One region of the Alteromonas sp. ABH2_165 genome, then DNA from elsewhere that is predicted to be linked to it. Evidence: predicted binding sites of a transcription regulator. Region 1 holds the regulator's gene; each other region holds the start of a gene.
The links. Region 1 encodes sigma-54, which starts transcription at its own class of promoters, with help from an activator protein. Its sites were predicted from a motif close to GTTGGCACGNNNNTNGNNT; they were not measured.

Region 1 (2,208 bases):
TAGAGCACTTAACACCGTGGCTTCATCGATATCTGCGTTGTTTTTAGCGGCAATCCCACTGATGATTTCGAGAATGCGCTTTTTACTATTGCACTGGACCGCACATTCAGTGCGATCCAGGCTAACTATGGCTTGTATATCCATGAATTCAATTAATGCTTTTTAAGCTTTTCCTTGTGTTTCAGAACCTGCCGGTCGAGCTTATCTACCATGCTGTCGATAGCTGCGTACATGTCCTGATTTTCGGAAGAGGCAAAAACCTCTGCGCCACTGAGGAAAACCGTTGCTTCTGCTTTCTGATTAAGTTTTTCGACATTCAAAATTACGTGCACATTCGATATGTGGTCGAAGTGACGTTCTAGTTTACTGAATTTCGTATCGACATAGGTACGCAAAGAATCTGTGATCTCAACATGATGACCAGTAAGGTTTATTTGCATATTTCGTCTTCCTTATTTTGAGCAGCCCATTAAATGAGGCTTTTGCGTTGGTTAGACGGCGGGATCGATAGGGACTCCCGGTACTTTGCTATTGTTCGCCGGGCAACCATGATGCCTTGATCGGCCAACAACGAAGCAATCTTGCTGTCGCTCAGCGGTTTGCTTGGCTTTTCAGCCGCAACCAGCTTTTTAATCAGTGCGCGAATCGCTGTGGATGAACACTCACCACCGGACTCTGTGGCCACGTGGCTTGAGAAGAAGTACTTCAACTCAAAAATGCCTCGAGGCGTATGCATGTACTTCTGGGTGGTAACCCGGGAAATGGTTGATTCATGCATATCTACCATTTCTGCGACATCGTTCAGCACCATTGGTTTCATCATTTCAGGGCCATGCTCAAAAAAGCCCATTTGTTGCTGAACAATGCAGTTCGCTACTTTAAGCAGGGTGTCGTTACGGCTTTCAAGGCTCTTGATAAACCATTTCGCTTCCTGCATATGAGAGCGAATAAATTGTGAATCGCTGCTATTGCGGGCCTTACGGCTCATTGCGGCGTATTGTTGGTTAACACTTAACTTCGGCAGGCTGTCTGGGTTGAGTTCTACTACCCAACGGCCGTTTTTCTTCGCCACAGAAACGTCTGGAATAACGTATTCTGGTTCCTTAGTGATAAGTGCACTACCCGGACGCGGATTCAGCGTTTGCAGTAGACGCATAGCTTCACGAAGCTGGTCTTCTTTCAGGCGCGTTTTCCGCATCAGCGTACGGTAATCTTTGCTGCCAAGTAAATCGGCGTGCTCTCTTAACAGTAATCTGGCTTCTTCCAGCCAAGGGGTATCGGGGGCGTATTGCGTTAATTGCACCAACAAACATTCTTGCGGTGTACGCGAGCCAGAACCGATTGGGTCGAACAATTGGATGCGCTTGAGTACGCATTCCACTTCATCTTCTTCTACCGGCTCTTCCATGTCTTCACTGTTCACGCTTTGCAGAATGTCTTCCACGGTAACAGTGAGGTAACCCGATTCATCAATCGAGTCGATGATGGCCAGCGCGATAGCGCGGTCGATGTCTGAGAAAGGCGTTAGGCGCATCTGCCAAAGCAGATGGTCTTGAATATTTTCGGTGGTTTCACCTTGGAATATTTGCTCGTCATCACCGCCGGCAGGACCGGGGGCAGGCGCAGAAGACGCAGAAATGTATTCGTCCCAGGTGCTGTCGAGAGGGAGTTCATCGGGCAGGTCATTTTTTTCCAGCGCTTCGCCGGTATCCATGCTTTCCGAGGCTGACGCAGATTCAGGCATGCTGTCGTCGTTATCGAGATTATTCTTCTCAACAACATCGTTGTCTGAACTGTCGTCCACTTCCAGCAGCGGATTAGAATCCAGTGCTTCCTGAATTTCCTGTTGTAAATCCAGCGTCGACAACTGCAATAGTTTGATCGCCTGCTGAAGTTGCGGCGTCATTGTCAGTTGTTGACTAAATTTTAGCTGTAAAGATGGTTTCATCTACGTCTTATATTAACTCTGCAAAAAGTATCTGGCTAAAACGGCGATTTATTATTCTTAAATTGCGGTTTGTTATGCCCGATAACTTAACTATAGCCTGAATTGCTCACCTAGGTATACATCTCGAACTTTTTGATTACTTAATACCTGTTCTGCGGTGCCCTGAGCAATCAGTTCTCCATGACTGACGATATAGGCTTCTTCACAAACATCAAGGGTTTCCCTTACGTTGTGATCGGTAATCAGGATGCCTATACCTC
Region 2 (2,208 bases), on a different contig from region 1:
CGCGACGACTTTATCTGCCAACGATTCCGCTACCAGTGTTTTAGTGGTGTCTTCGGTTACCGCCAGATTTTTCATCAAATCGTTTGCCGGCACCAGGGGTAATGCCGCGCTGCCGCCATCAGTTGCGTTTTTATCTGCTTCTTTGCCGCTCGGCTGCTCTTCTGTGTTTTCGCCAAGTTCACTTTTTATCAGTGATACCAGTAACTCTGCGTCGGTGACGATGATGTCTGCTTCAGCAGAAGTCTCGCCGTCAGCAAGACTTTCAGCAATCCGGTTTAGATCTTTGCTGCCATTTTTTGACAGGCTTGCAAGCAGTGAGGCCGCCATTTTCATTACGTCGTCAGTCACAACGTCGTCGGCCTTGCCCGGCTGCTCGCCGTTTTCTTCACTGGCCATGAGCTTTTTCACGGCTTCATTCAACGCTTCGACCAAGGCGGCTAATTCGGCGTTTTTATCTGTACTTGCAGTATTTTCGACGTCAGTTTGAACTGTGCCTTTTAAACTCGCGATGAGTGCTTCAAGGTCGGTATCCGGCGAGACAACATCGGTGGACAAGGCTGGGTCATCAACAATAACGTCGCCCCCGCCAGAAGCATCTATTACAATGTCTTGCTCAGCCGCGGTTTCGTCACCACTGTTAAGCTTGCGGATGGCATCGACAAAAGCCAACCAGTCAGGCTGTATGTCGATATCAGGTTGGATGTCTTCCGTGCTCTCCTCAATTGCCTCTTCACCCTGAGCCAACAAGGCGTCATCGTGTTCGGTGTCGACATCCGCTGCATTTTCGCCATTATTTCCATTGCCACTACTTTGGGTTTTCCTGGTAGTGACCTCATTGGCTGACTGTTCAGACTGCGACTGCGCTTCATTGCTATCACCACGGCGAGATTGCTCTTCCACCTTTTTCTCAACCGGTGTGTCACGTTTAACCGAACGATTAACCGTAATGTCATCTGCGTTCTTTTCCCGTGGCTTGTTCTCACGCACAGGCGGGGATTGAGTCGCTTGCGTAAATACCTCTTCAAAAGCCTGATTTTGGCTTGAAGAATCCGCACTTACTGTCGATGATTCTATATCGACTGGCAGAGCGGCAATATCTGAACGTTGCGTGGCAACTTGTTGCATCATAATCTCAATCCTCTTCCCGCAGACTGTGTGTTTTCGTCAAAAAACAGTAAATTGGGTGGGTTATTTTTCGTCACGGAAAAGACTATTCAAATCCTGTTCCAATTGTTTAATTACTATGAAATTTACTTGAAAAATTGTTAGTAACCTGACTTGGACAACTGATTTCTATAGAATTTTTGTGAAGCGAACTCATCACTCATGATTTGTTCCAGGCGAGATTCTTTTTGACGGGCTTCAAGGGCTTTTTTATCGATTAACATATCCACGGCTTTCCGACGCTTTTGCTGTTCCAGCCAGGCACGTTTACGCTGATCGGCCACCACGGTAGCCTGAGAGATAAGGTTCATTTGCTGTTGGCAGGCTTTATCCAGTTTACCCACAAACGAAAGATGTTGATGATACGCTTTCGCGCCCACACCACTCTTGCCAGTGGCCTGAATTTGACGCAAATAATCCAACCGATATTGCTGCAGGCTACTTAACTTTTGACGTTGCTGGGTAACATGCTGCTGCGCGAGCTGAAATTGCTGCGCCGCCTTCTGTTCCTTTTCCAGTTCAAACTTAGCGACTAAATCAAGTTGACTCATGGCTGTTACCCTTTACCTAACCCACCCGCCAAGGCAGTCATGCCTTGAAGGCACTCACTGTAAGGCAGAATATTCTTCATACCTTGCTGCAGGAAAGCGTTAATTGCAGGTTCGGCACGAATGGCCAAATCGATACGCGGGTCTGAACCTTTGGCATACGCACCAATGGAAATGAGATCACGGTTTTGTTTGTACATTGAGTAGACCTGACGAATACGTCTGGCTTGTTCTAAATGTTCGTCGCTGGTTACCATCGGCATTACCCGGCTGATAGAGGCTTCAATATCGATTGCAGGATAGTGACCACTATCGGCTAACGAACGGGACAACACAACATGACCGTCCAGTATTGCCCTCGCCGCATCGGCAATGGGATCTTGAAGATCGTCGCCTTCCGTCAGTACCGTATAAAATGCGGTGATCGAGCCTTGATTTTCGCTGCCATTACCCGCCCGTTCTACCAAAGCAGGCAGCCTTGCGAACACCGAGGGTG
Region 3 (2,208 bases), on a different contig from region 1:
GCTGAACGGTTACGTGCAGAGTATGCCAGCATTACCGGTGCTTCGAAGCCTGGTACCAGACGCTTGTAAGAGTTAGTAGAAGCGTTAGTGAAAGCATTGATCGCGCGAGCGTGCTTAATGATACCACCGATGTAGTACAGTGCTTCTTCAGACATACCAGCGTACTTGTCACCTGCGAAGATGTTTTTGCCATCTTTAGCGATTGATTGGTGAACGTGCATACCAGAACCGTTGTCGCCAACCAGAGGCTTAGGCATGAAGGTCGCAGATTGACCGTATGCATTTGCCACGTTGTGAACAACATACTTATAGATTTGAACTTCGTCAGCTTTCTTAACCAGGGTGTTGAAAGCACAAGCGATTTCGTTCTGACCAGCAGTTGCAACTTCGTGGTGGTGAGCTTCAACTACCAGACCCATTTCTTCCATTACCAGACACATTGCGCCACGGATATCGTGTGCAGAATCTACTGGAGGAACTGGGAAGTAACCGCCTTTCACGCCTGGACGGTGAGCAAGGTTACCGCCTTCAAAGTCTGCGCCTGAATTCCATTTTGCTTCAGCAGAATCGATCTTGAAGAAGGAACCCGCCATATCAGTGTGGAATTTAACGTCGTCGAACAGGAAGAATTCTGGCTCAGGACCGAAGAATGCAGTGTCACCGATACCGGTAGACTTCAGGAATTCTTCAGCGCGGCGTGCTACAGAGCGAGGGTCACGGTCGTAACCTTCCAATGTAGATGGCTCTACGATGTCACAACGGATGTTAACCTGCGTTTCTTCTGCAAACGGGTCAACAACAACAGATTCTGCATCTGGCATCAGGATCATGTCTGATTCATTGATGTGTTTCCAACCAGAAATTGAAGAACCATCAAACATTTTACCTTCTTCGAAGAACTCATCGTCGACTAACCCTGCAGGGATCGAAACGTGTTGCTCTTTACCTTTAGTGTCGGTAAAGCGTAAATCTACGAATTTTGCTTCGCTTTCTTTGATGAGCTCTAATGCCTTTTCTACTGACATCGTGTCCTCCGGATTATTATACTAAAAAGTGGAATGAACAATTTCACTCCAAAATAATTGGGAATTTCTGAAGCTATTTTCATGCCAGCTGTAGTTAAGCACCAGAATGCGGCTTAGCAGGGCGTAGCAGATAAATTCACAAATGCAAATGCACGATTTTGGTGCATGAGATGTCTGTTTTGGTGCAAATGTAACGCTTCAGACCTTCAACTGTTTCAAAACACCCTTCCGTCATCAGCGTGAACTTTAACCGTCAACCTATACCACGGGATGAAATATACGAAGGCAGGAAAAGAATACTGAAAGAACAGTTAGTAGCTGGTGAATGAAACTGCGTCTAGACTAGAACAAAGCAAACTCGGATACTAGTACCGGTATCGATAAATCGTTGGAATAATTTAGAACGTAATGGTTGTGATGACTTATTGTGCAGCGTTCAGTACGTTTACTGATTGACCGCGAGCGAGAAGTCCGAACAGTGAAAAAGTTCAGGTTTACCGTCGTTCAGGGTAGAACCCGATTGTTTGTGCTACAGTTCTTAATGCATTACTTAAGGCATTGCCGGGGTTTTACGGGCGCTTAATGCAGAGTGAGCCTGCGAGTTGAGCGTAAAATAATCAGTTATCTGACAAAATAAATCATCGTCTTAGCCACGCCGCCCTATTATTAACCAGTAATCCCCTATATAATCGCGCCCAAAATTACCCCGCCTACGCAAGATCAGGTACACCAAACACTCCGAATTGGCCCCCCGATTAGGCACCCGAAACGAGACTAAAAACATGACAGAAGCAAATAACGCTACTGATATCAATAATTTAAGAAATATTGCGATTATCGCGCACGTTGACCACGGTAAGACTACGCTGGTTGATAAACTGCTTCAGCAGTCCGGTACGCTGGAAAGCCGCGGCGAAGCCCAGGAACGGGTGATGGACTCTAACGATATCGAAAAAGAGCGTGGTATTACCATTCTGGCGAAAAACACCGCCATTAACTGGAATGAATACCGCATCAATATCGTAGATACTCCCGGACACGCCGATTTCGGTGGTGAGGTAGAGCGTGTTATGTCTATGGCTGACTCTGTACTGCTTCTGGTTGACGCGCAGGAAGGTCCGATGCCACAGACACGCTTTGTAACCCAGAAAGCATTTGCTCAGGGCCTGAAGCCAATCGTGGT
Region 4 (2,208 bases), on a different contig from region 1:
TAACCCAAACTGCTCAACCATTCAGATGATGGTGGCACTGAAGCCAGTTCATGATGTGGCTGGTATCGAGCGCATTAACGTGTGTACTTATCAGTCGGTATCGGGTGGTGGCAAGAAAGCCATGGAAGAACTGGCACTCCAAACGGCCAATCTGCTGAATACCCGTCCTATCACGCCGGAAGCCTTCAGCCGCCAGATCGCATTTAACGCCATACCGCAAATCGATGCCTTCATGGACAACGACTACACCAAAGAAGAAATGAAAATGGTGTGGGAAACCCAGAAAATCCTGGGTGACAGTGACGTGTTGGTCAATGCCACGGCAGTGCGCGTGCCGGTATTTTATGGCCACGGAGAAGCCATTCATTTAGAAACACGTATGCCAGTAGATGCGCTGCAGGTGAAGCAGTTGCTTGCCGATGCCCCTGGCGTGAAGGTGTACGATGCCCGTGAAGAATTTCCGACTCAGGTAAGCAGTGCCAGCGGCAACGACTGGGTGCACGTAGGGCGCATTCGCGATGATATTTCTCACCCCAACGGACTGAACCTGTGGGTGGTATCGGACAATGTGCGCAAAGGTGCTGCCACTAACAGCGTGCAAATTGCTGAAACCCTTATAAAAGACTACCTGTAAGTCAAACCGGCGCAGGGGTAAACTTCTGCGCCGGCCTGCCGATAACCTTTCTAAAGCAAATTAACGTGTCTGCACTGAAATTTGCGTTTTTCTAGATAGTTACCGTTAACTGGTTTATAGTTTTGGTAACTGTTAAGTGCAAATTATCATCATGGATTGAAGTTTGCATAAAATTGTGAATCTACAGGAATATTTCTGATAGTGACGGTTTTCTGACTCGCCAGTCGGACTGGCACGTTACGAGCAAACGAGCTCTGACATTATAAGAATAACAGGCAGCGGTGTGCCGGCTTGTCCGTGTACTGGTTACACCACCTGGCCTGGCCAACTGGAATATCTCTTCCGGTGTACGCTTGAGGGCATATAGGAACGCTATGAAATCGCATGTTACGGGCTTGCTAATTTTTTTATTGTTACTGGCAGCCGCGCCGGGATTCAGTGACGCGCAGGAACGGCAAATGCCGATCCGTGGGCCAAAAAATGCCACCAGTCAGTATTCCGGCAATGTGTATGGCCCCATCGATGATAACGATACGCTGTGGCGTATTGCCAACCGCTACAAACAAAACAAGAACCTCTCTGTCTACCAGGTGATGATTGGGATTTATGAACTTAATCCCGATGCCTTCGAACAGCAAAATCTCAATCTGCTGGTAAATGGCGCCATGCTGCAATTACCATCAGAGCGTTATATTGCCCGCATCGACCCTGAGCGCGCGAAAATGCGTGCCGAGCAAGATGACGACAATTTTGCCCGCATGGAAAATCGCCCGGGCAGCAGTACGAATAACATCAAACCGCCGGTACCACTGGTTAATCAAGAAGACCTCACCACCACCCGCAGTGCGATTGAAGATAAGATCACCCGCCTTGACAGTCAGCAAACTGAGCAGTTTGATGAGCTTCGTCAACAATTTGCAGCCTCCCTCGATAGTGTGCAGGCGATTCTGGATGAAAACCGCAAGCTGTACGATCGTGTCGAACAAGTGAATGAAGATCTGGCCTCTTTGCGAAATCAGGTCGAAGGTGATGTTCAGAGTAAAATGGACACGCAAACCAGCCAATTGATGCAAGTGCTGGACATGATGAAGCAGGAACAAGCCGAAAGACAGGCTGAAAAAGATGCTTCGTTCATGAATACCCTGATGCAACCCATGTCGTTGATCATTGGTTCAGGCGTACTTACCTTGTTGCTAGTGGGCGGTTTAGTTGCCTGGTTCTTAAAGCGTGGCAAGAAAAACAACGATGTGGAACCGGTGCAACCTGTTGCCCAGGTTTCGCCTGCGGATACCGCACCTGTTGCCGCGGCAGCCGCTTCAGCTGCCATCATTCCTGATCTGGATGACACGCCAGAATTGTCCGACGATGAGCTTTTCAATGATGATGAACTCCTCGATGACGTGCTCTCTAACGAATTGGAAGAGTCGCTCGATGACGATTTAGAGAGTTTTGCCGATCTTGACGATGACATGCTGGTGCCTGAAGAGGACTTTGCGTTTGAAGACGGAAATTCCGAATTAGGGCAGGACGAACTCGACAGCCTGTTTGACGATGATTTGTTAGCCGATGATTCG

Region 2: a site for sigma-54 is predicted at 1,213-1,231, ahead of ACXAFQ_RS01535 (flagellar hook-length control protein FliK). Genes of this name have one in related genera too.
Region 3: a site for sigma-54 is predicted at 1,096-1,114, ahead of glnA (glutamate--ammonia ligase). Genes of this name have one in related genera too.
Region 4: a site for sigma-54 is predicted at 863-881, ahead of ACXAFQ_RS19170 (FimV/HubP family polar landmark protein). Genes of this name have one in related genera too.

Annotation. Positions count from the first base shown of each region.
Region 1 covers NZ_JBSWWF010000006.1:274,657-276,864, forward strand. The annotation lists gene ptsN (PTS IIA-like nitrogen regulatory protein PtsN) at 1-144, opposite strand, end outside; gene hpf (ribosome hibernation promoting factor) at 153-440, opposite strand; gene ACXAFQ_RS13630 (RNA polymerase factor sigma-54) at 470-1,948, opposite strand; gene lptB (LPS export ABC transporter ATP-binding protein) at 2,039-2,208, opposite strand, start outside.
Region 2 covers NZ_JBSWWF010000001.1:358,610-360,817, reverse strand. The annotation lists gene ACXAFQ_RS01535 (flagellar hook-length control protein FliK) at 1-1,128, opposite strand, end outside; gene fliJ (flagellar export protein FliJ) at 1,266-1,715, opposite strand; gene fliI (flagellar protein export ATPase FliI) at 1,721-2,208, opposite strand, start outside.
Region 3 covers NZ_JBSWWF010000004.1:148,883-151,090, forward strand. The annotation lists gene glnA (glutamate--ammonia ligase) at 1-1,025, opposite strand, end outside; gene typA (translational GTPase TypA) at 1,808-2,208, shown strand, end outside.
Region 4 covers NZ_JBSWWF010000011.1:51,397-53,604, reverse strand. The annotation lists gene ACXAFQ_RS19175 (aspartate-semialdehyde dehydrogenase) at 1-634, shown strand, start outside; gene ACXAFQ_RS19170 (FimV/HubP family polar landmark protein) at 1,009-2,208, shown strand, end outside.